DNA from 2 places in the Janthinobacterium sp. SUN026 genome. Region 1 is predicted to be linked to the other one. Evidence: predicted binding sites of a transcription regulator. Region 1 holds the regulator's gene; the other holds the start of a gene.
The links. Region 1 encodes FliA, which starts transcription of late flagellar genes. Its sites were predicted from a motif close to CTAAAGTTTNNNNNNNNNNNGCCGNTA; they were not measured.

Region 1 (14,484 bases):
ACCGGCCGCCTTCATCGCCTGCAGGATGGCCAGCAAGTCTTGCGGCGAGGCGCCGATGGCGTTGAGGGCCTTGACCACGTCGGACAGCGAGGCGCCGCCCTTGACCAGCATGACCTTGCCCGGTTCCTTCTTGATATCGATCTGCGCCGTCTGCGTGACCACCGTGCGCCCGCCCGACAAGGGCGCCGGCTGGCTCACTTGCGGCTCGACATTGATGGTGACGGACAGGTTGCCGTGCGAAATGGCGCACGTTTCCAGGGTCACGGACTGGTTCATCACGACGGAACCGGTGCGCGCATTCATGATGACCTTGGCCGCCAGGCGGGCCGGGTTGACTTCGATGCTTTCCAGCTGGCCCAAAAAGGACACGCGCTGGTCGCTGCCGCTCGGCGACTGCACCTGGATCACGCGGCCGTCGAGCGCGGCGGCCGTGCCGGCGCCGTAGCGGCTGTTGATGGCGTCGACCACGCGGCTGGCGGTGGCGAAATCGGTGGCGTTCAATTCCAGGCGGATGGTGTTGTTGGCGCCCAGCGCCGAAGGCACGGTGCGTTCGACGGTCGCGCCGCCCGAGATGCGGCCCACGCTCAGGTGATTGATGACGACGGAGCTGCCGGCCGCCTGCGCGCCCACGCCGCCCACCAGCACGTTGCCTTGCGCCATGCCGTACACCTGGCCGTCGGCGCCCTTCAGGGGCGTCATCAATAAAGTGCCGCCGCGCAAGCTTTTCGCATTGCCCATCGACGACACCGTCACGTCGAGCAACTGGCCCGGCTGGGCAAACGCGGGCAAGGCCGTCGTCACCATCACGGCGGCCACGTTTTTCAGCTGCAAACTAGTGCCTTGCGGCAAGTTGATGCCCTGCTGCTGCAGCATCGCCGCCACGCTCTGGATGGTGAACGGGGTTTGCGTGGTCTGGTCGCCGCTGCCGTCGAGGCCGACGACGAGGCCATAGCCCATCAGCTGATTCTGGCGCACGCCGGCGATGCTGGCCAGGTCCTTGATGCGCTCGGCTTGCGCCACGGGCGCCAGCAGGGAGATGGCCAGGCCGAAAATGGCGAGAAAGCGGGGAAAGGTCGACATTGCCATGATCAGAACGGCAACAGGCTGAGGAAGAAGCGCGACGCCATCGACGCCATTTCGGCGCGGTCGATCTGGCTGTTGGTGCGGTATTCGACGCGCGCCTCGGCCACCTGGGTCGAGGGCACGACATTGCCCGTGCCGATGGTGTCCGGATTGACCATGCCCGAGAAGCGGATGAATTCCGTGCCCTTGTTCATGGCGATCTGTTTTTCGCCCGCGACGATCAGGTTTCCGTTTGGCAATACCTCGATCACCGTCACGCCGATGGTGCCGGAAAACGTGTTGCTGGCGGACTGGTTGTCGCCATCGGCAAATTTCGTCGCGCCATTCGCCGCCACGGTGCCGCCGAAACGGCCCTGGGCGAAGCCGGGCGTGGAAAAGCCCACGCTGCCGGACTTGTTGCCGGAACTGGCGCCCGCCTTGACGGCATTCGTGCGCTCGGTGATGGCGATCGTCATGGTGTCGCCCACGTGGCGCGCGCGGCGGTCTTCGAAGGCGGGACGGTAGGTCGACGGCTGGTAGATGGAACCGTTGTTGACGACCACGGGTTCCGGCATCGGCGCGCGCGTGGTGGTGGGATATTGCACGATGGACGTAGGCGTGATGGCGCAGCCGGACAGCAGGACTGCGGACAACAGGGCGATGATGGGGTATTGCATGGCGAACCTCCGCTGCCATCCGGCGGCGGATGGCATGACGACTATGAAAATTAAAGTTGCGACAATTTCTGCAGCATTTGATCGGATGTGGTGATGGCCTTGCTGTTGATCTCGTAGGCGCGCTGCGTCTGGATCATGTTGACCATTTCCTCGGCCACGTTGACGTTCGACGTCTCGATATAGCCCTGCATCAGCACGCCGGCGCCGTTCGTGCCCGGGGTGTTGGTTTGCGCCACGCCGGAGGCGCCCGTTTCCATGTACAGGTTTTCGCCCTTCGATTCCAGGCCGGCCGGATTGACGAAAGTGGTCAGTTGCAGCGAGCCGATTTGCGATGGCGCAACAGTGTCAGGCAAGGTGACGGACACGGTGCCGTCGCGCGCCACGGTCAGGCTCAGCGCATTGGTCGGCACGGTGATGGCGGGCTGGATGACGAACCCTTCGGATGTCACCAGCTGGCCGTTGGCGTCCGTCTGGAACGAACCGTCGCGCGTGTAGGCGGTGGCGCCGTCCGGCATCAGCACCTGGAAGAAACCGGTACCGTTGACCATCACGTCGCGCGAATTGCCCGAGGCCTGGGGATTGCCCTGCGTATGGATGCGTTCGGTAGCCACGGTGCGTACGCCCGTGCCGATCTGCAAGCCCGATGGCAGCTGGGTCTGCTGCGACGATTGCGCGCCCGGCTGGCGCACATTTTGATACAGCAAGTCTTCAAACACGGCGCGCGACTTCTTGAAGCCGGTGGTGCTGACGTTGGCCAGGTTATTGGCGATCACGTCCATCTGCGTTTGCTGCGCTTCCAGGCCGGTCTTGGCAATCCAAAGGGAACGAATCATGATATTTCTCCAATAACAGCGCTAACCAGCCCTGTAGACTATTTCTATGCGACCATTATGCGGTGGCCCCCATCAATTCAAAGCGAGGATCTGGGTGGCTTTCGCCGCGTTATTCTCGGCATTCTTCAACAAGCTCATTTGCGTTTCGAACTGGCGCGCCAGGGCGATCATGCTGACCATCGAGTCGACGGGACTGACATTACTGCCTTCCAGCGCACCGGTGGTCAGCTTGACGGCCTGGTCGGCCTGCGCCACCGTGCCATCCTTCAGGCGGAACAGGCCGTCGTCGCCGCGCACCAGTTGCTGCTCGGGCGGGTTGACCAGCTTGATGCGCCCCAGCACCGTCGACGGGCCTGGCGGCACGTCCGTGGAAATCGTGCCCACCGTGCCGTCGCTGGCGATGGCCACCGTCACGCCGGGCGGAATCGCCATGGGGCCCGTGTCGCCCTGCACCATCAGGCCGCCCTGCGTTTGCAGCATGCCGTTTTCATTGAGCTTCAGGGCGCCGTTGCGGGTGTAGGCTTCGGACCCGTCGGCCGACTGCACCGCGATCCAGCCGCCGTTTTCCACGGCCACGTCGAGCGCGCGGCCCGTGTGCTGCATGGGTCCTTGCGTGAAATCGGAACCGACCGTCGAATCGACGACGAAGGCGCGCGTCGGCATCATGCCGTCGGCCACCACGGGCACGGCGCGGAACGAGTCGAGCTGGGCACGGAAACCCGTGCTGGTGGCGTTCGCCAGGTTGTTCGCCGTGGTCGCCTGCTTGTCGAGGATGTGCTTGGCGCCCGAGCCGGCGGTGTAGATGAGACGGTCCATGTGTTTTCTCCGTGCAAAACGAAAGCCGGGAGCAGTCCGAAAGAACTGCTCCCCTTACTCTTAACGCAGGTTGACGAGGGTCTGCAAGACGGAATCCTGCGTCTTGATGGTCTGCGCATTCGCCTGGTAGGCGCGCTGGGCCGTGATCATGTTGACCAACTCCGCCGTCAGGTCAACGTTCGACACTTCCACCGCCGAGGCGCGCAAGTTGCCCAGGGTGCCAGTCTTCGGTTCGCCCGTGATGGGCTTGCCCGAGGCCGAGCTTTCCACCCAGGCGTTGTTGCCCAGCGGCTCCAGGCCGTTCGGGTTGGTAAAGTTGCTCAACACCACTTGGCCCAGGGCGCGCGTCTTGCCATTGTTGTACTGGCCCTGGATGACGCCGTCGTCACCGACGATGAATTGGCTCAGCTGGCCCGCCTTGTAGCCGTCCGCTTCCGTTTTCTTTTCCGCCGTGGTGGTGCCCAGCTGGGTCGACCTGGTGAAGTCGACCTGGACCGACAGGGTCGCATTCGCGCCCGTGGCCGGGAAGATCGGCAGGTTGACGGTGACGGGCAAGGTTTGCGGCGGCGTCAGGGCCAGCATGGCGGCCCGGTCCAGGCTGCCGACCGTGTTGAAGACCAGGGAACCGGTCTTGACGGCCGGCACCACGGTCACGTTGCGGATGGCCTCGTCGATCTGGTCGGGCGTGCGGCTCGAGTTGACGCCGTTCGGCACTGCGCTGCCGTAGGTGGCGGCGATGGCGGCCAGTTGCGCCGGCGTGGCGCCCGCGGCGGCGGCGGCGGCCGAGACGGCGGCACCGACCGCATTGCCATAGGCGACGGCGGCGGCCGTCACGTTGGCCGGCACCAGCGGCACGGCCGTGGCGGCGGCCTGGTAGGCGGCACGCGCGGCCAGCGAGGCTGGGTCCGTCTGCAGGGCGGCCGCGACCTTCATGCTGGTCACTTCCGTGCCGTCAATGGCCGAGTAGACATCCCAGGTGTTGGTGCCCGTCTTGACATAGAAATTCGCCATGTTGTGGGAATTGCCCAGCGAATCGAAGACTTCGACGGGGAACTGCTTGTGGTAGGAGGTGTCGTCCGTCGACTTGAACGGCACCGTGGTCGGCATGGCCGTGTTCGAATTGAGGTTGACTTGCGTGTCGACCTTGGTCGTTGCCTGGGGCTTCATGTCCGACTGGTCGATCTGCAGGGGCACGACGGCGCCGGCGACGATCTTGCCGTTGACGTCGGCCGGATAGCCGGTCAGCTGCGCCAGCTGGGCGTTGACGATGAAACCGCTCTTGTCGACCTGGAACTGGCCATTGCGCGAATACTGGATGGCGCCGTTGACGCTGGTACGGAAGAAACCGCCGCCATTGATGGCGATATCGAGGGGATTTTGCGACGTTTCCAGGTTACCCTGGTTAAATTGCTGGGCGATTTGCGAGACCGACACGCCGATCCCCGCCTGGTTGCCGCCCACGCCATACAGCGAGTTGGCATAAATGTCGGCGAACTGGGCCTGCGACTGCTTGAAACCCACGGTCGACGAGTTGGCGATGTTGTTGCCGATGACGTCCAGCGATTTGGCGGCGCCATTCAAGCCGCTCAGGCCTTGTTGGAAAGACATTGTGTTCTCCTGGTAGAAATTAGGGGTAGAGGGTCACGCTAAGGGGAAGCGGCTTACAAAATCTGTTTCACGTCGGCCATGGTGATGCTGCCCACGCCCGGCACATTCAATTTCACGCCATTGGCGCCCGTCGACACGCTGGCGACCGAACCGAACATCAGCGCCGTTGCATCCTTGAGCTTGGTGCCGCCGCGCGTCGCTTCCACGGCGAAGGTGTAGGCGCCGTCGGCCAGCACGACCGGCTTGCCATCCTTGTCGAGGTCGGCGGTGGAACCGTTCCAGCCCAGCGGCAAGGTGCCCGCCGGCTGGGCGCCCAGGTCGATGGAATGGACTTCCTTGCCATCCTTGTAGATGACGACCTTGACCTTGTCGGCGGCCGTGGCCAGGTCCACGCCCAGCAGCGCGGCGCTCTTGCTCAGGTTGATGTCCTTGCCCGCCGTCAAGACGCCATGGCCGATGATGTTGGCCGCCTGCATCGATTCGGCTTGCTGGTAGCTGGCTTTCAAGCTTTCCACGGTGGTATTGAGCTTGTTGACGCCCGTCACCGTCGACAGCTGGGCCAGCTGGCTGGTCAGCTGTGCATTGTCCAGCGGATTCATCGGATCCTGGTTTTTCAGCTGGGTAACCAGCAGGGTGAGGAATTTGTTCGTTTCCGCTTCGACACTGCCTGCCTCGGCCGTCGTCTTCTTCGGATTCATCGTCGCCATCAGGTCGGTGACTTTGGAGGTGTTCGTATCGATGATTGCCATAATGATCAGTCAGCCTTACTGGCCGAGGGTGAGGGTTTTCAGGAGCAGCGACTTGGCCGCGTTCATGGTTTCCACGTTGGTCTGGTACGAGCGCGAGGCCGACAGCATGTTGACCATTTCGTCGACCGTATTCACGTTGGGCATGGTGACGTAGCCCTTCTCGTCGGCCAGCGGATTCTTCGGGTCGTAGACCAGCTTCATCGGCGACGGGTCTTCGATCACCTTCTGCACCTTGACGGCCGTGGCGCCGTTGGCCATGGGCACGGCTTCGAACACCACCTGCTTGGCGCGGTAGGCTTCGCCCGTGGCGCTGGTGGCGCTGTCGGCATTGGCCAGGTTGCTGGCCACCGTGTTCAGGCGCTGCGCCTGGGCGCTCATGGCCGAACCGGAAACATTGAAGATATTAAATAGCGACATGATTATTGTCCTCCCTGGATGGCCGTCAGCATGCCCTTGATCTGCGAATTGAGGAACGTCACGGCCGCCTCGTAGCGGATGGCATTGTCGGCAAACGCATTGCGCTCGAGATCCATGTCGACCGTATTGCCGTCGACGGCGCCCTGGGCCGGCGCGCGGTACAGCAGCGGCGTGCCGTCGGCCAGGGTCTCGACCTTGCCGCCACCGAGTGCGCCCGCAGCTGCGGCCACGCCCTTGCCCGGCATATGCTGCGGCGCCGTGCCCTTCAGGGCCGGCGGCACGCCATCCTTGCGCGCCATCGCCCCCTTCAGGGCGGCGGCGAAATCGACGTCGCGCGCCTTGTAGTTGGGCGTGTCGGCATTGGCAATATTCGAGGCGAGCAATTCCTGGCGCGTCGAGCGCAGGCTCAGCGCCGTCTCGTTGAAGCGCATGTAATCGTCGAGTTTCCCTATCATGTCAGGCTCCGGAAAGATCTGCCACTGGCGCCCGAGATGGCGGAAGGATGGCGGATTAGTGATGACAGGAAACATAGTAAGGTGCCCACCAGCAAGACCATCGCCGGATCAGACCGTACTTTTACCCCTTAATCGGCGCTTCGAACGGGGCGGCGCGCACTATCATGGCACTATTCCAGAGGCCTATCACCATGAAAACACCGCTCGCTTTCTTCTTTGCTTTTGCCGCCCTGCCACTGTTGGCGCAGGCGCAAAACGCCGGCCGGCAAACGCCGGAAGCGTTGCGCAACAGCGTGGAACAATTCCTGCAAGTGCAAAGCAACGGCTTGCCCGGCAAGGTGACTGTCACCGTCGGCGCCGTCGATCCGCGCCTGAACCTGGCTGCCTGCCCCGCGCCGCAGGCGTTCATGGCGCCGGGCGCGCGCGCCTGGGGCAAGACCACCGTCGGCGTGCGCTGCACGGCGCCCTCCAGCTGGACTATTTATTTGCAAGCGAACGTGGCCGTCGTCGGCGACTACGTGGCCAGCGCGGTGCCGCTGGCGCAAGGACAATCCATCGACGCCAGCCAGCTGGTGACGATGCAGGGCGACCTGGCCGCATTGCCGGCAGGCATCGCCACCGACATGGCCCAGGTCGTGGGCGCCAGCACGAATATTTCCTTGCCGCCAGGCACACCGATGCGCCTCGACACCCTGCGCCGCAAGCCGGTGGTCATGCAAGGCCAACTGGTGCGCGTCGTTTCGAGTGGTAACGGTTTCCAGGTGGCATCAGAAGGACGCGCCATCGGCAGCGCCGGCGATGGCCAGACGGTGCAGGTACGCACGCAGAGCGGCCAGCAGATCAGCGGCGTGGCGCGGGCTGGCGGCCTGGTGGAGGTGGCGTTTTAAACACGGATGGACAGCGATATTGTGGTCTGGCGCACTAAAGTTTCGGCAAAAGGTGCCGATAATGACACATATCCCGGAGTTTTTTGACTTCGACCAGACGAGGATCACGCTGTGAAAATTACCGACAACACCATTAAAAGCAATCCCGGCCTGCCGGTGGCGCCCGCGAGTACCTCCGGCGCCCGGAATGCCGAGAAAGCCCAGGCAACACCGACAACGTCGGACAATGTACGCCTGTCGCCGCAAGGACAGGCATTAGCGGCCAGTGCAACTGCCGGCAGCGGCGCCGTGTTCGACACGAAGAAAGTCGAACGCATCAAGCTCGCGATCGCCGACGGCCAGTTCCAGGTCAACTCAGAAAAAGTGGCGGACGGTCTCCTCGACACAGTCAAGGACTTGCTGCACTCACGAAATAGATAGGTTCCCTCATGCAATCAGTGACTCCGTTTTCCAGCCTGCGCGACGAGCAACAGCTCATGACCACATTGCTGGCATTGATGAAAGAAGAACAGCGGCATCTGGTTGCGGCTGACATCGATGCAATCACGGAGCTCACCGCACGCAAGACGGCACTGGTAGGACAATTGAGCCAGCTGGCGGCGCAACGCCACCAGGCGCTGGCGGCAGCCGGTTTCACGGCGGCCGAAGCGGGCATGGAAGACTGGCTGGTCGGCGCCAATGAAGCCGACGCGGCGCCCCTGTGGAAAGCCCTGCTCGAGACGACGCGCGAAGCCAAGGAGCAAAACCGCCTGAACAGTCTGCTCGTCAACAAGCACATGCTGCACACGCAAGGCGCCCTGAACGCCATGCGCCCCCCGGCCCAGAGCGGCAATTTCTACGGCCCCAGCGGCCAACCGACGACGAACACGGCCAGCCGGCGCGTCGTCATCGGCTGATTTCCCCCTAGTTAACAGCAATCCGCCGGCAAGGCGCAGCCGCCTTGCCCTTCAACCGTGCGCGGCACGTCCCGCGTGCTGGCGGTATTTCGCCACGATGGCTTGCGCCTTGGCGCTGGCGGCCGCCTGCTGCTCCGGCGTCAGTTCCGCCTGCAGCCAGTGCCAGTATTCGTCCTGGTAGGGATTGGTGACGCCGGGCGCGAGGATATCGTCGTAGACCTGGCGCAGCGCCAGCAGGTAGCCATACGCTTGCGGCGCATCCTTGCGCACCACGTCGCCATCGCGCAGGTAGGCCATCATCAGGGTAGCCACGCTGGTCAATTCCGCCTCGTCCGCCTGCGCCGTCAGCTGGGCGATGGCTTGCCGCTTCCACGCCTGCACCAGCGGATCGTCGGGACGGTTGCGCAGCGCGCTGCGGTCGCCGAACGGCCCTTCCGACAGGAAGATGGTCGCCGCGCCGGGCACGCCCGCCCTGGCGGCAGTCGCCAGGTAGCCGAGGCGGTCCTCGCGCTGGCGCTGCGTCAGGCCCGCGCACAGCTGCTGCTGCGCGGCTTTTTCCTGCGCCGTCATCTCGCGCCCCAGCTCGAATTCCATCCCCGGCAAGCGCCCTTCCTGCTGGAAGACGATGCAATCGTCGAGCAGATTGTAGGCCGCATACGCGTCTTCCGGCTTGCCGCTGGCCGCCAGACGTTCGAGCTGCTGCGCCAGGGTGACGGGCATCGGCGCGGCATCGGCGACCGGGCTGGCATCGATATTCAGATACGATTCCAGGCTGCGTCCCGCCGGCGCGCCAGGGGCGGAGGCGACAGCGTCCGGCGCGCCGCCGTCGGGAGCGGGCCAGTACGCGAGCGCCAGCGCTGCCGCGATGGCGGCGGCGATGGCCATGCCGGTGAATTTGACGTTCATGGTGAGGAAGCGCGTGGATGGGAAACGCACGTTACCACAGGCGCGCGGCGGCGGGCCGCACGCCTCCGCACGCTCAGCCGCCGGCCTTTTTCGGCTGGTGGCCCAGCTTGGCCAGCGCGGCCAGGATGGCGTCGACATGGTCGCCCTGCACTTCGATCACGCCATCCTTGACGGTGCCGCCCGAGCCGCACTGCGTGCGCAACTGCTTGCCCAGCAGGGCCAGCGCGATGGCGTCCAGCGGCAAGCCCTTGACCACGGTGACGCTCTTGCCGCCACGGCCCTTGGTCTGGCGCGAGACGCGCACCACGCCATCGCCCGCAGGCGCGGCCTTCGCTTGCGCCTTGCACGCGCACTGCGCCAGCGGCTGGCGGCAGGCGGGACACATGCGGCCCGTTTCAGTGGAATAGACGAGACCGCCCAGGGAGCTGCTTTTCATGAGGAAACGATAAAAGAGGAAGAAAGCGCGATTGTACCAAGCGGCAGCCCGCAGTTGACGAGCGTCAATTGGCCGGCGCAGGCGCCACGGGCGCCGTCGGCACTTCCGTCACCGTTTCGGGGATGCCCGACAAAATCGTCACGGCGACCCGGCGGTTGCGCGCGCGCCCTTCCGGCGTGGCGTTCGGCGCCACGGGGATATTGTCGGCGTGGCCCACGGCCGTCAGGCGCGACGCCTTGACGCCGCTGGCGATGAACAGGCGCACCACGGCGCTGGCCCGCGCGGCCGACAATTCCCAGTTCGAGGCAAAGGTCGAATTGCTGATCGGCTGCACATCCGTATGCCCTTCCACCTGCACGTCGTGCGTGTCGTCCTTGAGCAGCACGGCCACGGCGCGCAAGGCCTGGTCCGATTCCGCCGTCAAGCCCGCCGCGCCCGGGTCGAACAGCACGCTGGCATTGATTTCCACGCTCACGCCGCGGCTCGTCTGCGTGACCCGCACCTTGCCTTCCTTGACCAGCGGCGCCAGGGTCGACGTCAGGTCCTGCGCCAGGCGCGTCATGTGTTCGCGCTCGCGGCGGATGGCTTCCGTGCGGCGTTTCAGGGCGGGGTTCGGCAACGGGATCGCCTGCGGCGCTTCCATGATGATGGGCGGCGCGCCCTTTTCCAGGCTGAAGGCCTGGCCGATGGCATTCTGGAAGACGCGGTATTTGCCTTCGTTGACTTGCGAAATCGCATACATGACGACGAAGAAGGCGAACAGCAGGGTGATGAAGTCGGCGTACGAGATCAGCCAGCGGTCCTGGTTGTCCGGTTCCTCGTCATACTTCCTGCGCGCGCGCCGCATCATGGTCAATGCTCGTGCAAGAGGCTGGACACGCGCTCTTCGATGATGCGCGTGTGGTCGCCCGTGGCGATGTCGTACAGCACGGCGGCCGTGATTTCATATTGCACCACGCGGCGCGAAACGATGGCCTTGAGTTTATTGGCCACCGGCAGGAACAGCAGATTGGCCAGGCCCACGCCATAGATGGTCGAGACGAACGCCACGGCGATGCCGCCGCCCAGCTTGCTGGGGTCGGTGAGGTTTTCCATCACATGGATCAGGCCCAGCACGGCGCCCAGGATGCCGATGGTGGGCGAATAGCCGGCCGCCGATTCCCACACCTTGACGGCCTGGCGCTCGGCCATTTCGTAGGCGGAGATTTCCACGTCGAGCAGCTGGCGCAGCTTGTCGGGCGCGATGCCGTCGACGATCATGCGCAAACCCTTGGCGTTGAAGCGGTCGGCCGTGTTTTCCATCAGGCGCTCGAGCGCCAGCGGGCCGTCGCGGCGCGCCGTCAGGCTCCATTGCCCGATGTCGCGCGCCAGCGCGGCGCGCGTGTCGGACGGCGGCAGGAAGACCCAGCGCAGCATTTCCAGGCCGCGGACAAAAGTGCGCAGCCGCGTCTGCAGCAGCACGGCGCCGAAGGTGCCGACGATGACGATGGCAAAGGCGGCCGGCTGCAGCAGGGAGGCCATCTTGCCGCCTTCCAGTGCCTGGCCGACCAGCAGGCCGGCCAGCGCCAGCGCCAGCCCGATTACGCTGGACCAGTCCACGCCAGCTCCCTCAAGGTTGCGCGCAGGCGCGCGACGGCCTGGGTATGCAGCTGCGAGACGCGCGATTCGGATACGCCCATCACCGCGCCGATCTCCTTCAGGTTCAGCTCTTCTTCGTAATACAGGCCCATGAGTATTTTCTCGCGTGGCGGCAGCGCGTCGATGGCATCGATCACGGATTGCCGGAAATCGGTATCGAGCAGGGAGCGCAAGGGGTCGCTGTCCTCGTCCACGCAGTGGCGGTCGAGGAAGCTGTCATTGCCGTCCGGGTCATGAAAGTCTTCGTAGTACACGAGCTGGTGGCCGCCGCCGTCGCCCAGCATTTCCTGGTAGTCGGCCAGCGACATTTTCAGCAGCTTCGCCACTTCCGACTCCGTCGGCGGATGGCCGAGGCGCTGCTGCAGGGTGCTCATCGCCTCTTCGATCTTGCGCATGTTCTGGCGCATGCTGCGCGGCAGCCAGTCGCTGGTGCGCAATTCGTCGAGCATGGCGCCGCGGATGCGCAGCACGGCATACGTCTCGAACTGCGCGCCATGCGTCTCTTCATAGCGCGTAATGGCATCGAGCAGGCCGATCATGCCGGCCTGGATCAGGTCATCGACCTCGACCGAAGGCGGCAATTTCGCCTTCATATGGTGCGCCAGACGCTTCACCAGCGGAATGTGCTCCGTCAGCAAATAGTCCTTGTTCGATTTCCCTTTGACCGTGTACATAGGCTGCTTATTGTTTTCTCATCTTATCTGGTGCTGCGGTTCGATTCAGGCGCTGAACTGGTGCGGGCTCCCCGTCTGGTACAAGGTGCCGCCAAGCACCGGCGCCGCCGAACGGGCCAGCCGCTCGGCCAGTCCGCGAAACGCCACCGACGCTCCCGCCAGCGGAAACGCGTCGACCACGCTGCGGCCCAGCCGCGCCGCGCGGTGCAGATACTCGTCGGCAGGCACGGAACCCATCGAAGTCAGCTTCACGGCCAGGTAGCGGCTCGCCGCCTGCGCCATATTATCGTATACCACTTTTGCTTCGGATTCGGAAGCGCCGGTGACGAGAATGCCGAACGGACGGCGTCCCAGTTCCTGGCTCAGGCGCTTGATCAGGCAGTACGCCGCCTTGATCGAGGTGGCGCTGGTCGAGACTTGCACGACGATATCCGACGATGCCATCAGCGGCACGGGGAAGCAGGCCCCCTCGTCCGCCACGACGCCGTCGACCAGCACGATGCCGCTCTGGCGCGCCAGCACGTCGAACGTCTTTCCCAGGCGGCGCAGTTCATCCTCGCCCGCATAGTCCATGCTGTCCATCAAATGGTTGCGCGCGCCCAGGCTGGCCACGCCGAAGCCTTGCGGCACCTGGTGGATGACCTGGTTCAAACCGCACTGCTGGCGCGCCACGTCGCGCAGGCTGGCGCCGTGCGCCAGTCCCAGGCGCGATGCCACGCCATCGCTGCCGCCGCTGGCGTCGAGCAGCAGCACGTCATTGCCGCCGTAGACGAGCGACGCGCCCAGGTTGACCAGCATGGCGCCCTTGTCGTCCTGCGGCGTGGCCGAGAGGAACGTCATGACGCGCGGCTGCGGGCCGGCCAGCATGCGGCGCAAGCCTTCGGCCTGGTCGAAATCGAAATTAGCCAAGGTGCACCCCGCGCGCTTCATTGTTGCGGGCAGCCGCCTGCGCCATCAGCAGCGGCAGTTCGGCGTCGGAAAACTGCGTGGCCGCCGCATCGCGCTTGAGCTTGAAGGCACGGTCGATCAGGTAGCCGCGGTCGGCCAGGTACAGATCTTCCGGCACGCGTTGGCCGTTCGACACATAAAACAGGTTCAGCTTCTGGCGAATCACCACGTCGAGCACATTGCCGATCGAGGCCGCTTCATCGAGCTTGGTCATGATGCAGCCGGCCAGGCCGCTGCCCTGATACGCGCGCACCACTTCGTTCAACGTTTCCTGCGTGGCCGTCGAGTTCAGGCACAGCAGGCGTTTCACGTCGGCGCCGGCGCCCGACAGCATGGCCACCTGTTCCGTCACCATCTGGTCGCGCTGGCTCACGCCCACCGTATCGATCAGCACCGTGTGCTTGTTCTTCAATTCCTTCAGGGCGATGCGCAAGTCCGCCTCGTCCTTCACCGAATGCACCATCACGCCGAGGATCTTGCCGTAGATGCGCAGCTGTTCGTGCGCGCCGATACGGTAGGCATCCGTGGTGATCAGGGCCAGCTTTTCCGGGCCGTGGCGCATCACGCAGCGGGCCGCCAGCTTGGCCGTGCTGGTGGTCTTGCCGACGCCCGTCGGGCCCACCAGGGCAAACACGCCGCCCTGCTCCAGCATGGCATCTTCATTGGCCACAGTATTCAGGTTACGGCTCAGGACCGTCTTGATCCAGCGCATGCTTTGCGCGCCATCGAGGCCGGCCGGCAGCTTGTCGATCAGGTAGCGCGCCAGGCTGGCCGAGAAGCCGGCCGCCAGCATTTCGCGCAGCACGACGGCTTTTTGCGGCTCGCGCTGCTGCGTCGAACCCCACGAGATTTCCGCCAACTGGGTTTCCATCATGCCGCGCATGGCGCGGATTTCATTCATCATGCCGCTCATTTCGGCGGCGGCGTTTTCCTTGACGTGCGCCAGCGCGCTGGCCATCATCTGCTGCATGCGGGCCATGTCCACTGGCTCGGAGGCAGCCTGGCGCGGCGCGGCAGGACGTGGCGCGGCCGGGCGCTGGGCCGGGGCGGCCGGACGCTGCGGCGTGGCGAACTGGGTCTGCAACTGGGGACGGGGCTGGGCCATTTCGGACGCGGCCGGCGGCGACGCCAGCGAAGCGGCGTCGTCATTGGCCAGCGCGAGGATTTCCACCACACCATCGGCCTGGCGGTTCGACAGGATCACGGCATCGGGGCCCAGCGCTTCGCGCACCTTGCGCAGCGCATCGCGCGACGAGGCGCCCGTAAATTTCTTCACATTCATGACCGGCCTCCCAGGGCGGGGGTGGCGCAATATTGGCTGAACTGTGTGACCATCGTCGACTCCTGTTGCTTGAGTGCTGTCTTCCACATGGACACAGATCACCCGGACAGTTTCCATTATTAGCGATGCTTGCAGGAAATGATCGAAGGAACAGGACGGGAAAGTACCCGTTATTCAGTTTGCCGAGAGGAAATTGATGT
Region 2 (14,484 bases), on a different contig from region 1:
CTACATCGGCTTGCGCGGCGAGGACGACGAAGCGGCGCACCATCGCGTGGGCGAGCGCATGAAGCAGTTGTATGAACAAACGTTCGGGGAAGATTATATCCGCGCTGAAACGGCGTATTCGGGGCGCGCCGTACAGGCAGCGTATTCGGGACGTGCGGTGCAGGAGACGGCTTACTCGGGCCGCGCCGTGCAAACGGCGTTTTCCAGTGCGGCGGTGCAAGCGACTGCTTACTCGGGCCGGGCCGTGCAAACGGCGTTTTCCAGTGCGGCAGTACAGGCGACGGCGTATTCGGGCCGCGCGACCGGGGCTGCCAACACCGCATTTTCCAGCGCCCCTGCCTCACTGGCCGCAGCGGTGGTCAAGTCGTCCTCGACTGGCCTGGAAATGGGGCGCTTCTATGTCGATCGTCCGGTGCTGAACCGCGACCCGCAATAGAAAAGCGGAAAACAGATGTGGCTGCCGCACGCGGCAAGCCTGACGTACCCAGACGGCACCTCTCAGTTTGCCGTCTGTCAGGCGCTCTTAGGCAGCCATCAACTCGCGCAGTTCACGAATGCTGAAATCGCTGATTTCATGCATGCGGATGAGGATCGTGGCGCCGATCGGCAAGGTATTGTGACGAATCTTGCTGATGACCGGTGGCGCCACTTCCAGGGCTCGCGACAAGGCGGCATCGTTTTTCAGTTGCAGCTTGTCGATGATCGCATCGAGGACGCGATTCGGGTTGTAGGTAGGCAAAGAGGTAATTTGTTTGAGAGACATGATCGAAAATCCGTACTTGTTGTATTAGAGCAAAAAGAAACCGAATGTCTCTTCTGCAATAATTCAGGGTAAACACACTAAAAAGCGCCATCACTTATGCGGCTTTTACGCCGCAAACAATATAATACACGCTATTGTTGATTTTTGCGTAACTTAACGCAAAATTGTGATAATTGAAGAGAATTGACGCACTTGGAATGTGCTAGAGGATAACTCAAATTGGAAAAATTTGCTGCAAGTCATCAATTTTTACGATGAGCAACACCGCTATGCATGAGCCAAGCTATGGCCATGAGGGTGCTCAGGCGCGCCATTTCGGCAGATAGATGCCAGCCTTGCGCGGCCACGCCGGCCGGCGTGGCAAGCGGGCACGTGCCCGGAACGGCATCCACGCGGCACCAGGCCAGTTGCCGGCGGATTTCATCGGGCGGCGGCGGCGGCTGCAGCGCACGTTCGCGACGGCGCATGTAAGCGCGTACCTGTTCCTTGCTGGGGTGACTCGTAGCTCGCATGGCTCGCTCCTGCTGACGGGAAACAGCGTCACGCTATGCAGAGCCCGCCACAAGAGCCCAGACGCGTGACGACATTGCTCACCATATCGCCAGCGCGCCATGACGCGTTTGCGCTGCGTCAAAGGTCACGGCCCCGGTGTTGCGCCGAGACCCGTACTGCGCCATGGCCCCGGCGGCCAGGCCCACGTTCTTATTTCTTTTGCTGGCGCACGCGCTGCTGCTGCTTTTCCTGCGTTTGCTGGCGATTCTGCTTGCGCTCGAACAAGGTGACCGCATCTTTCTTGGCTTGTTCGACGGTACGCATTTCCTCATGCGCATCGTGCGGGACAAAAAATTCGGCGTCCTGCGCCGCCACGACCAACTTGATGGCGGCCTCGTCGTCGAGGTCGTACAGTTCCGTCAGGACGGTGGTGACCTCGTCCAGGTATTCTTCGTAAGTGAGGGTGCTCATGCTGTAGTCCTTAAGTGAGTGGCGCAGCGCGGGAACGGCGCGCTGCGCGCCGGCCCAGCAAAGTGCGCAGATAACCGGCCATTTTACCCGATGCCGGCGCCATCGGCTGCCATCGCCTGCAAGGCATCGGCCACGCGCGCGTAGCGCAGGCGCACGCCCAGCTCGCGCTTGAGGCGGGTATTGTGCAGGCGGCGCGATTCGGACATGAACGACAGCAGCATCGGCGTGACCACTTGCCGCAGCTCGGCCCGCGGCAGGCGCGGCGGGCGCGGCAAGCCAAACGTATCGGCCACGGCATCGAAATACTCGGCCATCCTGAGTTCGCTGTCATCGCTGGCGTGATACACGCGGCCCGGCTTGCCCCGCCACAGAGCCCGCTCGATGACGCGCGCCAGGTCATCGGCATGGATATGGTTGGTGTACACATCGTCGCTGGCTTCCAGGGCTGGCGTGCCTTCGCGCAAGCGCTTCAGCGGCAGGCGGTCTTGCGCATAGATGCCCGGCACGCGCAGGATGGCCACGCTGGCGCCGCGGCGCGCGCCCCAGCCGCGCAAGACCTGTTCGGCGTCCACGCGCCGCTTCGCGCGCGCATTCGCCGGCGCCGTCGGCCGCGTCTCATCGACCCAGGCGCCAGCGCAATCGCCATACACGCCGCTGGTGCTCACATACACCATGCGTGCATGCTCGGGTAAAATGGCGGCCAGATTGCGCGTGCGCCGGTCCAGCAAGCCAGACGACATGGGCGGCGCCAGGTGCACGACCATCGTCGCCAGTCCCGCCAGCCGTTTCAGGCTGGCGCGCTCGTCGAGGTTGGCCACGATGGGCACGGCACCGGCCGCCCGCAACTGCGCGCAGCGCGCCGGCTGGCTGGTGACGGCAAAGACGCGAAAGCGCGCGCGCAGCAGGGGCAGCAACCGCATGCCGACGTCGCCGCAGCCCAGGATCAGCAAGCGCGGCAAGCCTGAAGGCTTGCGCAAAGAGTGCATTAACATATTTTTCATCTCAAGGATTGTATGACTTTTCAAGTTACTGTTCAGCCCAGCGGCCACCAGTTCAGCTGCGAAGCGGACGAAACCGTGCTGGCGGCGGCGATACGCGCCGGCGTGGGCTTGCCGTATGGCTGCAAAAATGGCGCCTGCGGTTCCTGCAAGGGCAAAGTAGTCAGCGGCACCGTCCAGCACAAGGCGCACCAGCAGCGCGCCCTGACGCCGGAAGAGGAAGCGGCCGGCTTTTCCCTGTTCTGCTGCGCCACCACAGGCGCCGACCTCGTCATCGAAGCGCGCGAAGTGGCGGGCAGCAGCGACTACCCGATCAAGAAAATGCCGTCGCGCGTGACCACCATCGAAAAAGTCGCCCCCGACGTCGTCGTGCTGACCCTGCAATTGCCGGCCAGCGAACGCCTCAACTACCGCGCCGGACAGTATATCGAAATCCTGTTGCGCGACAACAAACGCCGCAGCTACAGCATGGCCAGCGCGCCCGCCGACGGCGGCCCCGTGACCCTGCACATCCGCCACCTGCCGGGCGGCCTGTTCACCGACCAGGTGTTCGGCAGCATGAAGGAGCGCGACATCCTGCGCTTCGAAGGCCCGATGGGCACCTTCTTCCTGCGCGAAGATTCCGACAAGCCCATCGTACTGCTGGCCTCGGGCACGGGCTTTGCCCCGCTGAAAGCCATCGTCGAGCACATGATCAGCGAGCAGTCGCCGCGCCCGATCACCCTGTACTGGGGCGGCCGCCGTCCGCACGACCTGTACATGGACGCCCTGTGCCGCCAGTGGGCCGCCGACTTGCCGCAGTTCACCTATGTGCCCGTCGTGTCGGACGCCCTGCCGGAAGACGCGTGGCAAGGCCGCACGGGCTTCGTGCACCAGGCCGTCATCGCCGACTTGCCGGACATGTCCGCGTATCAGGTGTATGCCTGCGGCGCGCCCGTGATGGTCGATGCGGCCCACCGCGATTTCGTGCAATTGTGTCAATTGCCGGCCGACGAGTTTTACGCGGACGCCTTCACCACGGAAGCCGACCTGGCCAAGTAAGCATCCAGACAGCGGGGTGCTGCTGGCGCGGCATCCGCTGCCGCTCCACCCCGCTGTTTCCTGGAAATTTCATGTCTCTCGCCTCTGCCGGCAACGGCTTCAGTATCCTGCGTCACCGCAACTTCGCCTGTTATCTTTCCGCCCGCGTGCTGGGCACGGTGGCCGTGCAGATGCAAAGCGTGGCCATCGGCTGGCAGGTGTACCAGATCACGGGCAGCCTGTTCGACCTGGGCTTGATCGGCCTGGCGCAATTCGCGCCCTTCCTCGTGCTCATCTTGCCGGCCGGCCACGTGGCCGACCGCTACAACCGCCGCAACATCATCGCCTGGTGCCTGGCGGCGCAGCTGGCGTGCGCGCTGGCCCTGCTGGCGTTCACCCTGAGCGGGCTTTCCATCGTGTGGCCCGTGTTTGCCGTGCTGGTGCTGTTCGGCAGCGCGCGCGCCTTCATGATGCCGGCCACGCAAGCCGTGCTGGTCAACATGGTGCCCACGCAACACTTCAGCCGCGCCGTCGCGCTCAGCTCGTCCAGTTCCCACGTGGCCATCATCCTGGGCCCCACCTTGGGCGGCTTGCTGTATTACTTCGGCCCCAAGGTCGTGTATCTGATCTCGTCCGCGCTGCTGGTCGTGTCCGTCCTGCTGATGCGCGCCACTACGCCGGCGCCGCAAGTGGTGAAACGCGAACCCGTCAGCTGGCATACGCTGCTCGAAGGCTTGCGTTTCGTCTGGTCGAAGCCCATCGTGCTGGGCGCCATTTCGCTCGACCTGTTTGCCGTGCTGTTCGGCGGCGCCACGGCCCTGCTGCCGGCGCTCGCGCATGACGTGCTGCATGCCGGACCCAGCGGCCTGGGCTTGCTGCGCACGGCGCCGGGCGCGGGCGCCGCCCTGTGCTCGATCGCGCTGGCCATGTTTCCCATCACGCGCCGCGTGGGCGCGTGGATGTTCGGCGGCGTGGCCGTCTTCGGCCTGGGCACCCTGGTGCTGGGCAGCACCAGCTATTTCCCGCTGGCGCTGGCGGCGCTGTTCCTGATGGGCGCAGGCGACATGGTCAGCGTCTACATCCGCCATTTGCTGGTGCAGTTCGAAACGCCGGACGAGATCCGCGGCCGGGTCAGCGCCGTGAACGCCGTCTTCATCGGCGCCTCGAACGAGCTGGGCGAATTCGAATCGGGCTTGACGGCCGGCTGGTTCGGCCTCGTGCGCGCCGTGCTCTTCGGCGGCGCCGCCACCCTGGCCGTGACGGGTATCTGGGCCGTGCTGTTCCCCGTGCTGTCGCGCATGGACCGCTTCCCCCACCACGAGAAGGAAGCGGCCGCCAGGACGGCCACCGCGACAAGCGCATAAGGTCTAAGATGCGCTATCCCCACTGACGAACCCGCACCATGAAAATCACGCTTCCATTCCACGGCTTCATCCGCAGCCGCCCCCACCTGAGCATGGCCACGGCCATCGGCGTGGCGGCCGGCCTGCTGCTGCCCGCATCCTGGCAACAGATGACGCGCCTGCTGACGGCGTGGAACGTCGCCGTCTGGTTCTACCTGGCGACGATGGCCTGGATGATGATGCGCGCCAACCACCACAAGGTCAAAGCCATGGCGGCGCGCCAGGATGAGCGGGCGGCAACCGTCCTGTCGGCCCTGTCCGTCGCATCCGTGATGAGCCTGGTAGCCATCGTTTCGCAGCTGTCCTCGATGAAAGACATGGCGCCGGACGAGCGCGCGCTGCATTACGGCCTGACGATCCTCACCCTGGTCGGCTCCTGGTTCCTCGTCGGCACCCTGTTCTGCTTTCACTATGCCCACCTGTACTACCAGGCCGATCCCGCACTGCGCCCCCTGAAGTTTCCCGACGACGAGCAAAGCCCCGACTACTGGGATTTCCTGTATTTCGCCTTCACCATCGCCGTCGCAGTGCAAACGTCGGACGTTTCCGTGCAGACGCGCATGATGCGGCAAATCGTGCTGGGACAATCCGTGCTGAGCTTTTTCTTCAACCTGGTCGTGCTGGGGCTGTCGATCAATATCGCGGCCGGTCTCATCAATGGTTGAGGGTAAATAATTTCGTAGTGGAAACTTGACCTGGCTGAAGGGTTAAGCTCATCTTAATCGTGCGCACCCTCTTGAAATCCTGGAAAGAGGAGTAAGATAAGTCATGCACAGGGATCAAGTGCATGAGGCAAGAACCAGGCGCCGACGCGCCCCGACAGCGGGTTTGACCACTGCCATGCAAGGCGCCTGAGATGGGTTTTTTTTGAATTGACAGGAGTAAGCATATGCAAATCAATATTCATACCGACAGCACCATCGCCAACACCGCTGGACTGAACGAACATGTGCAATCCGTACTTGAAAGCGCACTGAACCGCTTCCGCGACAACCTGACCCGCATCGAAGTCCACATCAGCGACACGAATGGCCCGAAAGGCGGCGCCGACGATATCCGCTGCGTCATGGAAGCACGCGTTGCTGGCTATCAACCGATCGCCGTGACCGAACAGAACGCCACCGTGCATCAATCCGTTGCCGGCGCCACCGACAAACTAAAACGCGCCATCGATAGCGCCCTGGGCCGCCTGCAAGACAGCAAGCGCCACGCCACCGGCAAGAATGCCGTGATCGATACGGCCGAAGCGGAAGAAACCGCCGAGTAATCCCCACCCGCAGGATTTCCAGAGACCAAGGCAGCCGTTCAAGGCTGCCTTTGCACATCCGGCCCGCCTTTCGCGCGCGGCAACATCCATAACAAAACCGCAAGCATTCCTGCGTATTGACGCGGCAATGAAATAATTGTCGTATTTCTCACAGTAAGTGACCTCAAGCAAGCCTTTGGCGTTACAGCCAAGGCCGCTTTACGCTATCATGAAGCTACCGGCTCCCTGCTCGCGCGCCGGCTTTTTGAAAGTGTGATTGTGGAACAGATCGGCAACTTCGGCGCTTCAGGCTGCAACATCGGCGATTTACAGCTATTTCGCGATGGGGCGGATAGCCAGACGGCCGCCATGCTGGCGCCCTGCCCCGTGATGCGCCTGGAAGCGGGCGAAGCCATTGCCGACACGCAAGGCGCCAGCCTGTACATCGTCCTGCGCGGCTCGCTGGCCGTGGCCGCCGACACCCACACGGGCATGGATGACGGCACCGTCAGCAAGGTCTTGCCCGGCGAAAGCGTGGGCGAACAATCGGTGCTCGATGAAGCGAGCAACCTGGCCGCCATTTCCGCCCTGGAAGAAACCGATTTGCTGGTGATCGACGCGGCCATCGTCTGGGAATTGATCGAACAGTCGAACGGCCTGGCGCGCAACCTGCTGCGGCTGCTGTCCTTCCGCATCCGCGCCGCCAATGCCTTGCTGCGCCGGCGCCAGAAACTGGGCGAATTCTACCGCCAGCTGTCGATGGTCGACAGCCTGACGGGCTTGTACAACCGCGCTTGGCTGACGGATTTACTGCCCAACATGATCGTCACGGCCCACGCCAGCGGCTCGCCGCTGTCGCTGGTGATGATAGACCTCGACCATTTCAAGCGCTTCAACGACACGCACGGCCACCAGGCGGGCGACCAGGCACTGCGCATCGCCGCGCAAGTGCTGGGCGCCGCCCTGCGGCCCACGGATTTTGCCGTGCGCTACGGTGGTGAGGAAATGATGGTGATCTTGCCCGATACCAACGAACACGTGGCCTTGCGGGTGGCCGAGCGCTTGTGCGAGCGCATGCAGCTCGCCGTCATCTTCGCCGACATGCGCAGCGCCTTGCCGCACATCACGGGTTCCTTCGGCGTGGCCAGCCTGGCGGCCGAACAGGACGACCATGCGCTGATCGCCGCGGCCGACGCGGCCCTTTACCGCGCGAAAGCTGGCGGCCGCAACAGGGTCATGCTGTAGTTCAGGCAGCCTTGCTGTCGGCCGGCTTACCAGCATCCGGCTTGGCAGCATCATCCTTCTTGCTGCTGTGCGCGGCGATGAAGTCGGCATAGCCCTTTTGCACCAGCTCGTACGTCTTGTCGATATTGCCGGCGATGTCGCCATTCAGCACTTTCAAGCCGCCCAGGATGTCGCGCGCTTCCTTGAAGCCTTTTTCCATGCCGCCGCTGATGGTGTCCATGAACCTGGTCAGGGCCGTATCGTCGTCCAGGCCGGGATTTTGTTTCTTGAAAGCATCAAAAAACCCTGTCGACAGCGATACAATGCGGTTCGCCGTCGCTTCGGGGCTGTTATCCTGCGAAGCCGCGTTCTGGATCGCGTCCTCGCCGTACTGGCCCTTCAGCGCTTCATTGATGTTGGTGATGGCCGTCTTGTACAGCAGCGCCAGCGGCTCGTTCTCGGAACCGATCGACACGTTCAGCGACGCCTGCATGATGGAAGCGTTCAATTGCAGCTTGGTGCGGTCATTCACGCTCATTTCAGCGTTGACGCCGTCCTTTTGCTGGACTTTATCGTCCTTGCCGGCAACGCCCGTACTGACGGAAGTCACGGAAGGGGTGGAATTGCCGCTTGCGGCGATGGGAATTGACACGATAGACCTCCTTGAACGGGCAATGTATGCCACCATGCGGGAAACGCGATGATGACCATCCTCTCGTGTAGTATCGGCAGGTTTTCAGAAAACTGTAGCAGCGGCCGCTTTTGGCGGCCCGGATAACCAATCAAGCAACGACCATCAATGACTAACCAGACCTTTCTTTGGCACGACTACGAAACCTTTGGCGCCCAGCCGCGCCGCGACCGCCCGGCCCAGTTCGCCGCCATCCGCACGGATGCCGACCTCAACGAGATCGGCGAACCCATCATGCTGTATTGTCAGCCTGCCAATGATTTCCTGCCCGACCCGCAGTCGTGCCTGATCACGGGCATCACGCCGCAACAGTGTCTGCAACTGGGCGTGCCCGAACACCAGTTCGCCGCCACCATCGAAGCGGCCTTTTCGGAGCCGGGCACCATCGGCGTGGGCTACAACACCATCCGTTTCGACGATGAAGTCACGCGTTTCCTGTTCTGGCGCAACCTGATCGACCCGTATGCGCGCGAATGGAAGAACCATTGCGGCCGCTGGGACATCCTCGACGTGGTGCGCATGACGCACGCGCTGCGCCCGGAAGGCATCGAATGGCCGAAGCGCGACGATGGCCAGACCAGTTTTAAACTGGAACACTTGAGCAAGGCCAATGGTCTGGTCCACGAAGCGGCGCATGATGCACTGTCCGACGTGCGCGCCACCATCGCCCTGGCGCGCCTGATCAAGGAAAAACAGCCGAAACTGTTCGAATTCTGCCTGGCCCTGCACAAGAAGGACAGGGTCGCCAGCGAAATGGGCATGCACCTGGCCGCCGGCGAGCGCCAGCCTTTCCTGCACGTGTCGGGCATGTTCCCCGCCGAACGGGGTTGCCTGGGCGTCGTCTGGCCGCTGGCCACGCATCCGAGCAATAAAAATGAAATCCTCGTCTGGGATTGCGCCTACGACCCGCGCGAACTGTTTACCCTGGACGCCGACACCATCCGCACGCGCCTGTTCACGCGCAAGGACGCCATGCCGGAAGGCATGACGCGCCTGCCCGTGAAAAGCGTGCACCTGAACAAGTCGCCCATGCTGGTCGGCAATTTAAAGACCTTGTCGCCCGCCATGGCCGCGCAATGGGGCATCGATCTGGACGCGGCGAGGGTCAACGCGCAATTCGCCGCCACGGCGCCGAACATGGATGCCGTCTGGGCCGAAGTGTTCCAGCGCCCGGGCGCGAATGCCGCGCTGGACGTGGATGAAGATTTGTACAATGGTTTCGTCAGCAACGATGACCGCCGCCTGCTCGAATCGCTGCGCCGCGACACGCCGGCCAAGCTGGCCACGGCCCGCCCTTCGTTTGCCGACGAACGCCTGCAGGAACTGCTGTTCCGCTACCGCGCCCGCAATTTCCCGCAAACCCTGAGCGAAGCGGAAAGCCTGCGCTGGGAACAGCACCGCGCCGCCCGCCTGTTCGACGGCGACGCCGGCGCCCGCACCATCGAAATGCTGTTTACGGAAATCGACGTGCTGTCGGAATCCGTCGATGAGCGGGGCGAGGAAATTCTGGGCGAGCTGTACGACTATGCGGAGATCGTCGCACCACAACGCGACTAAATGCAAAATGCCGGGCTAGCCCGGCATTTTTTATGGATGACAAACAACAGTCATCACGGTGCCTGACAGAAGCGTAGCGAGCGGATGGGAGTTGCGGCCGAGAAGCGCAACTGTGCTATAGCACAGTGAGCATCGCCGGCCGCAAATCGCGACGCGCAGTAGCTTATGTCAGCCACCATCAGACGCGCGGTGCGCGTTGATGGCATCGCGCGTTTCAATCGCCACGCGGCGCGCCGCGTCGGCGAAATCTTCGCCCGCTTGCGGCGTGGCGTAGATGATGGCGCGCGAGGAGCTGATCATCATGCCCATGCCGTTCGCCGTCTGGCCCGCGCCGACGGTGGCGGCGATGTCGCCGCCCTGGGCGCCGATGCCCGGTACCAGCAGCGGCATGTCGCCGACGATGGCGCGCACCTGTGCCAGTTCTTCAGGGAAGGTGGCGCCGACGACAAGCGCGCACTGGCCGTTTTTATTCCACTTTTCGGCCACCAGGCGCGCCACGCGCTGGTACAGCGGTTCGCCGTCCGTATTCAGGAATTGCAGGTCTGAGCCGCCCGGGTTCGACGTGCGGCACAGGATGATCACGCCGCGGTCTTTCCACGCCAGGTAGGGATCGAGCGAATCCTCGCCCATGTACGGATTCACGGTGACGGCGTCGGCGCCGTAGCGCTCGAACGCTTCGCGCGCATATTGCGTGGCCGTCGCGCCGATGTCGCCCCGTTTCGCGTCGAGGATCAGCGGGATGTGCGGATAGTTCTCGCGCACGTAGCGGCAGATGTCTTCCAGCTGCTTTTCCGCACCCAGCGCGGCAAAATACGCGATCTGCGGCTTGAAGGCGCAGGCCAGGTCGGCCGTGGCATCGATAATGCGCGTGCAAAAGGTGGTGATTCCATCAGGCAGGTCGCGCAGTTCGGCCGGCAGTTTCGCCAGGTCGGGGTCCAGGCCCACGCACAGCAGGGAATTATTGGCCGTCCACGCGGCGGATAATTTATTGATGAAATTCACGGCACACCTTCTCTATATTCAGTTGCAAACCCCGTATTGTAACGCGGCGCAGGCTTGCCACGGCGTCTCTAGGCGGTCGGGGCCGGCGGCCGGCGCTTATTAAACCGACATTACGGGCCGTTTCAGGTATATTTGCCTCACCTCCCTTACTCTGCACGGAACCCATCATGCAAATCACCAATCAATTCACCAAATGGCTGCGCCTGGCGCTGAGCGTCACCGTCCTGGCCGGCATCCTGACGGGCTGCGGCTACAACGACTTCCAGAGCAAGGATGAAGCCACCAAGGCCGCCTGGGGCGAAGTGGTCAACCAGTACCAGCGCCGCGCCGACCTGATCCCCAACCTGGTCAATACCGTCAAGGGCTATGCCACGCACGAGCGCGAAACGCTGGAAGCGGTGACCAAGGCGCGCGCCGCCGCCACCAGTTTCCAGATCACGCCCGAAGTGCTGAACGACCCGGCCGCGTTCGAGAAATTCCAGCAAGTGCAGGGGCAGCTGTCGTCGGCCCTGTCGCGCCTGATGGTGGTGTCCGAGAAATACCCGGACTTGAAGGCCGACACCAGCTTCCGCGACTTGCAGTCGCAGCTGGAAGGCACGGAAAACCGCATCACCGTGGCGCGCCAGCGTTACATCGTTGCCGTGCAGGATTACAATGTGCATGCGCGCAGCTTCCCGAACAACCTGACGGCCATGGTCTTCGGCTACAAGGTCAAGCCATCGTTCACGGTGGAAAATGAAAAAGCCATCTCGACCGCACCGACCGTCAACTTTGGCAAATAAGATGAAAGCCTGGTCCTATCTCGCGGCGCTGGCGACGGCGCTGCTGCTGTGGACGATGCCGCCAGCCGGCGCACAGGGCTTGCAGCCCGTGCCGCCGCTGGCCGCGCGCGTGACGGACAACGCCGGCATGCTGGACGCCAAGCAAAAGGCGGCGCTGGAAGGCGTGCTGGCCGATTATGAAGCCAAGACGGGCAGCCAGATCGCCGTGCTGCTGGTCAAGAGCACGGAACCGGAAGCCATCGAGCAATACAGCATCCGCGTGACGGATGCCTGGAAGCTGGGCCGCAAGGGCGTCGATGACGGCGTGCTGCTGATGGTGGCGAAGGACAACCCCTCGTCCCTGCGCCGCCTGCGCATCGAGGCGGGCCGCGGCGTGCAGGGCGTGCTGACGGATGCGCAATCGAAACGCATCCTGCAAGACGTGATCGCCCCCCATTTCAAGCAAAACGATTACTACGGTGGCCTGGTGGCCGGCGTGGGGTCGATTGCCACCCTGCTGAACCAGGAGCAATTCCCCGCTGCGGCACAGCAGAAGGCGCCAGCCACCGTGGAAGCGGGCGGCATGACCTTTTGGCTGCCGCTGCTGTTCTTCGGCTTCCTCGTCGTGCTGACCCTGTTCCGCTCGCGCGGCGGCCCCACGCGGCTGCAGCGCGGCAGCAACTGGTCCAGCGGCGCCACGGGTGTCGTGCTGGGCAGCATCCTCAGCCAGGCGCTGAACAACCGCGGCGGCGGCTTCGGCGGCGGCGGTGGTTTTGGCGGTGGCAGCAGTGGCGGCGGTGGTTTCGGTGGCGGCGGCGGCGGTTTTGACGGCGGCGGCGCCTCGGGAGATTGGTAATGACGAAACAACTGACATTCGGACAACGCTGCGGACGGGCCTTGAAACATTTGCGGGGCACGCCGGCGACGGCGCGCCACGCCTTTCCGGAACGCACCCTGAAAGCCATCGAGACGGCCATCGCCGGCGGTGAAGCGATGCACCAGGCGGAAGTGCGCCTGATCGTCGAAGCGGCCCTGACGCCGGGCATGGCGTACCAGGGCGTGAGCAACCGCGAGCGGGCGCGCGAACTGTTCGCCCAGTATGGCGTGTGGGATACGGAAGACAACGTCGGCGTGCTGATCTATATCAACCTGGCCGAACACCAGGTCGATATCGTGGCCGACCGCAACGTGGGCCGCCGCGTCACGCCGGAACAGTGGCAAGCCGTGTGCCGCACCATGACCAAAGGGTTCAAGGATGGCAATTACCACGACAGCACCCTGGAAGCGCTGGCGCAGCTCAATACCCTGCTGCAAAGCCACTTCCCCGCCAACGGCACGCGCGACAACCAGTTGCCGAACGAGCCCATCCTCCTCTGATTCCTGCCCAGGGATTAAAATCTGCCCATTGCCGCGCGGGCTGGTGTTCCTGGCAGCGCGGCCCCGATACCCCGCCGAGGAGCACACATGAAATTAGTCAATAAAACCGCCATCGTCACGGGTGCCACGCAAGGCATCGGCCTGGCTTGCGCCACCCGCCTGATCGCCGAAGGGGCGCAAGTGATGCTAGTCGACATCAAGGAAGAAGGCGCGCAAGCGGCCGCCGCCCTCGGCCCGCAGGCGCGCTTCTTTTGCGCCGACGTCAGCCAGAAGGCGGACGTGGACGCCATGCTGAAGGAAACCCTGGCGCAGTTCGGCCACATCGATATCCTTGTCAACAATGCGGGCGTCACGCACGCGGCCGATTTCCTCGACGTCTGCGAAGACGATTTCGACCGGGTCATGCGCATCAACCTGAAATCGATGTTCCTGTGCGGCCAGGCCGTGGCGCGCGAAATGGTCAAGCGCAACAGCGGTTGCATCATCAACATGTCCAGCGTGAATGCGGAACTGGCCATTCCGAACCAGGTGCCGTACGTGGTGTCGAAGGGCGCCATCAACCAGTTGACCAAGGTCATGGCCCTGAACCTGGCCTCGCACGGCGTGCGCGTCAACGGCATCGGGCCGGGCACCATCCTGACGGAACTGGCCAAGCAGGCGGTGCTGTCGAGCCCGGAAGCGCGCCACACGATTTTGTCGCGCACGCCGCTGGGCCGCTGCGGCGAACCGGAAGAAGTGGCCGGCATCGCCGCCTTCCTGGCCAGCGACGACGCCACCTACATGACGGGCCAGACCATCTATGTCGATGGCGGGCGCATGGCGCTCAATTACACGGTGGCAGTGAAGGAATGAAGGCAGGCGCGGCAAGTTATATCAAAAAAGAATAATGGTTATCCGAAAAGATCATTAGACACATATCGTGCAACGCAGCATAATGCACCTGTCTCCACTATTCTCCTCCAAGAAAATAGTTTTAAGCCCGCTTTCACCAGCGGGCTTTTTTTTCGCTATCAGTCTTGAAACATGGCTATTCTTGCCATGCTCCACACTCTTTCCGACAATTTGCGCTGCCGCAAAAAAATGTTGCGGCGTGTCATCAGGCCGTCATGTTCGCCCCCTATACTTGCTTCATCTGCTGTACAGGCAACCGATATGCCTGACTACAGACAGGTGTGCCGCGATGGCACACCACTCCCCTTTCATGACCGTGGCGGGCGCCCGCAAGGCGCGCGACATGGTAAGTACCGAGCAACTCTCAACTCTTGACCCATTTCATTTGGGTTTTTGGCCCGCGCCCCCGCGGGCCTTTTTTTTGCCTGTCCAGCAAGCTCTTGCGCAAAAACACGGTGGCCCGCCCTGCCCATGATATTGTGGCGTCCTTTCCACCTGTCCTGACGCCTCATGCCTGCACCCTTGCCCGAACTGTGTTTTGCCGACCGCTACGAACGCCTGCGCTACCGCACCGCGCTGGTGCTATAT

Region 2: OX459_RS19850 (DUF5610 domain-containing protein) is a predicted target of FliA. The motif match lies at 8,341-8,367, and genes of this name have one in related genera.

What each region holds. Positions count from the first base shown of each region.
Region 1 is NZ_JAPQNU010000001.1:849,538-864,021, reverse strand. It holds gene OX459_RS03950 (flagellar basal body P-ring protein FlgI) at 1-1,086, opposite strand, end outside; gene OX459_RS03945 (flagellar basal body L-ring protein FlgH) at 1,089-1,739, opposite strand; gene flgG (flagellar basal-body rod protein FlgG) at 1,790-2,572, opposite strand; gene OX459_RS03935 (flagellar basal body rod protein FlgF) at 2,645-3,388, opposite strand; gene OX459_RS03930 (flagellar hook protein FlgE) at 3,449-4,996, opposite strand; gene OX459_RS03925 (flagellar hook assembly protein FlgD) at 5,050-5,745, opposite strand; gene flgC (flagellar basal body rod protein FlgC) at 5,761-6,162, opposite strand; gene flgB (flagellar basal body rod protein FlgB) at 6,165-6,617, opposite strand; gene flgA (flagellar basal body P-ring formation chaperone FlgA) at 6,809-7,504, shown strand; gene flgM (flagellar biosynthesis anti-sigma factor FlgM) at 7,616-7,924, shown strand; gene OX459_RS03900 (flagellar protein FlgN) at 7,933-8,400, shown strand; gene OX459_RS03895 (hypothetical protein) at 8,452-9,336, opposite strand; gene OX459_RS03890 (translation initiation factor Sui1) at 9,380-9,742, opposite strand; gene motD (flagellar motor protein MotD) at 9,807-10,589, opposite strand; gene OX459_RS03880 (flagellar motor protein) at 10,595-11,341, opposite strand; gene OX459_RS03875 (RNA polymerase sigma factor FliA) at 11,323-12,054, opposite strand; gene OX459_RS03870 (antiactivator of flagellar biosynthesis FleN protein) at 12,100-12,963, opposite strand; gene flhF (flagellar biosynthesis protein FlhF) at 12,956-14,284, opposite strand.
Region 2 is NZ_JAPQNU010000004.1:299,482-313,965, forward strand. It holds gene OX459_RS19800 (hypothetical protein) at 1-436, shown strand, start outside; gene OX459_RS19805 (hypothetical protein) at 524-763, opposite strand; gene OX459_RS19810 (hypothetical protein) at 1,006-1,230, opposite strand; gene OX459_RS19815 (hypothetical protein) at 1,466-1,726, opposite strand; gene OX459_RS19820 (SDR family oxidoreductase) at 1,810-2,727, opposite strand; gene OX459_RS19825 (CDP-6-deoxy-delta-3,4-glucoseen reductase) at 2,740-3,765, shown strand; gene OX459_RS19830 (MFS transporter) at 3,837-5,108, shown strand; gene OX459_RS19835 (DUF1345 domain-containing protein) at 5,147-5,812, shown strand; gene OX459_RS19840 (HPF/RaiA family ribosome-associated protein) at 6,037-6,414, shown strand; gene OX459_RS19845 (GGDEF domain-containing protein) at 6,673-7,638, shown strand; gene OX459_RS19850 (DUF5610 domain-containing protein) at 7,640-8,269, opposite strand; gene sbcB (exodeoxyribonuclease I) at 8,417-9,865, shown strand; gene pyrF (orotidine-5'-phosphate decarboxylase) at 10,034-10,867, opposite strand; gene OX459_RS19865 (LemA family protein) at 11,035-11,649, shown strand; gene OX459_RS19870 (TPM domain-containing protein) at 11,651-12,484, shown strand; gene OX459_RS19875 (TPM domain-containing protein) at 12,484-13,005, shown strand; gene OX459_RS19880 (SDR family oxidoreductase) at 13,093-13,857, shown strand; gene OX459_RS19885 (VanZ family protein) at 14,407-14,484, shown strand, end outside.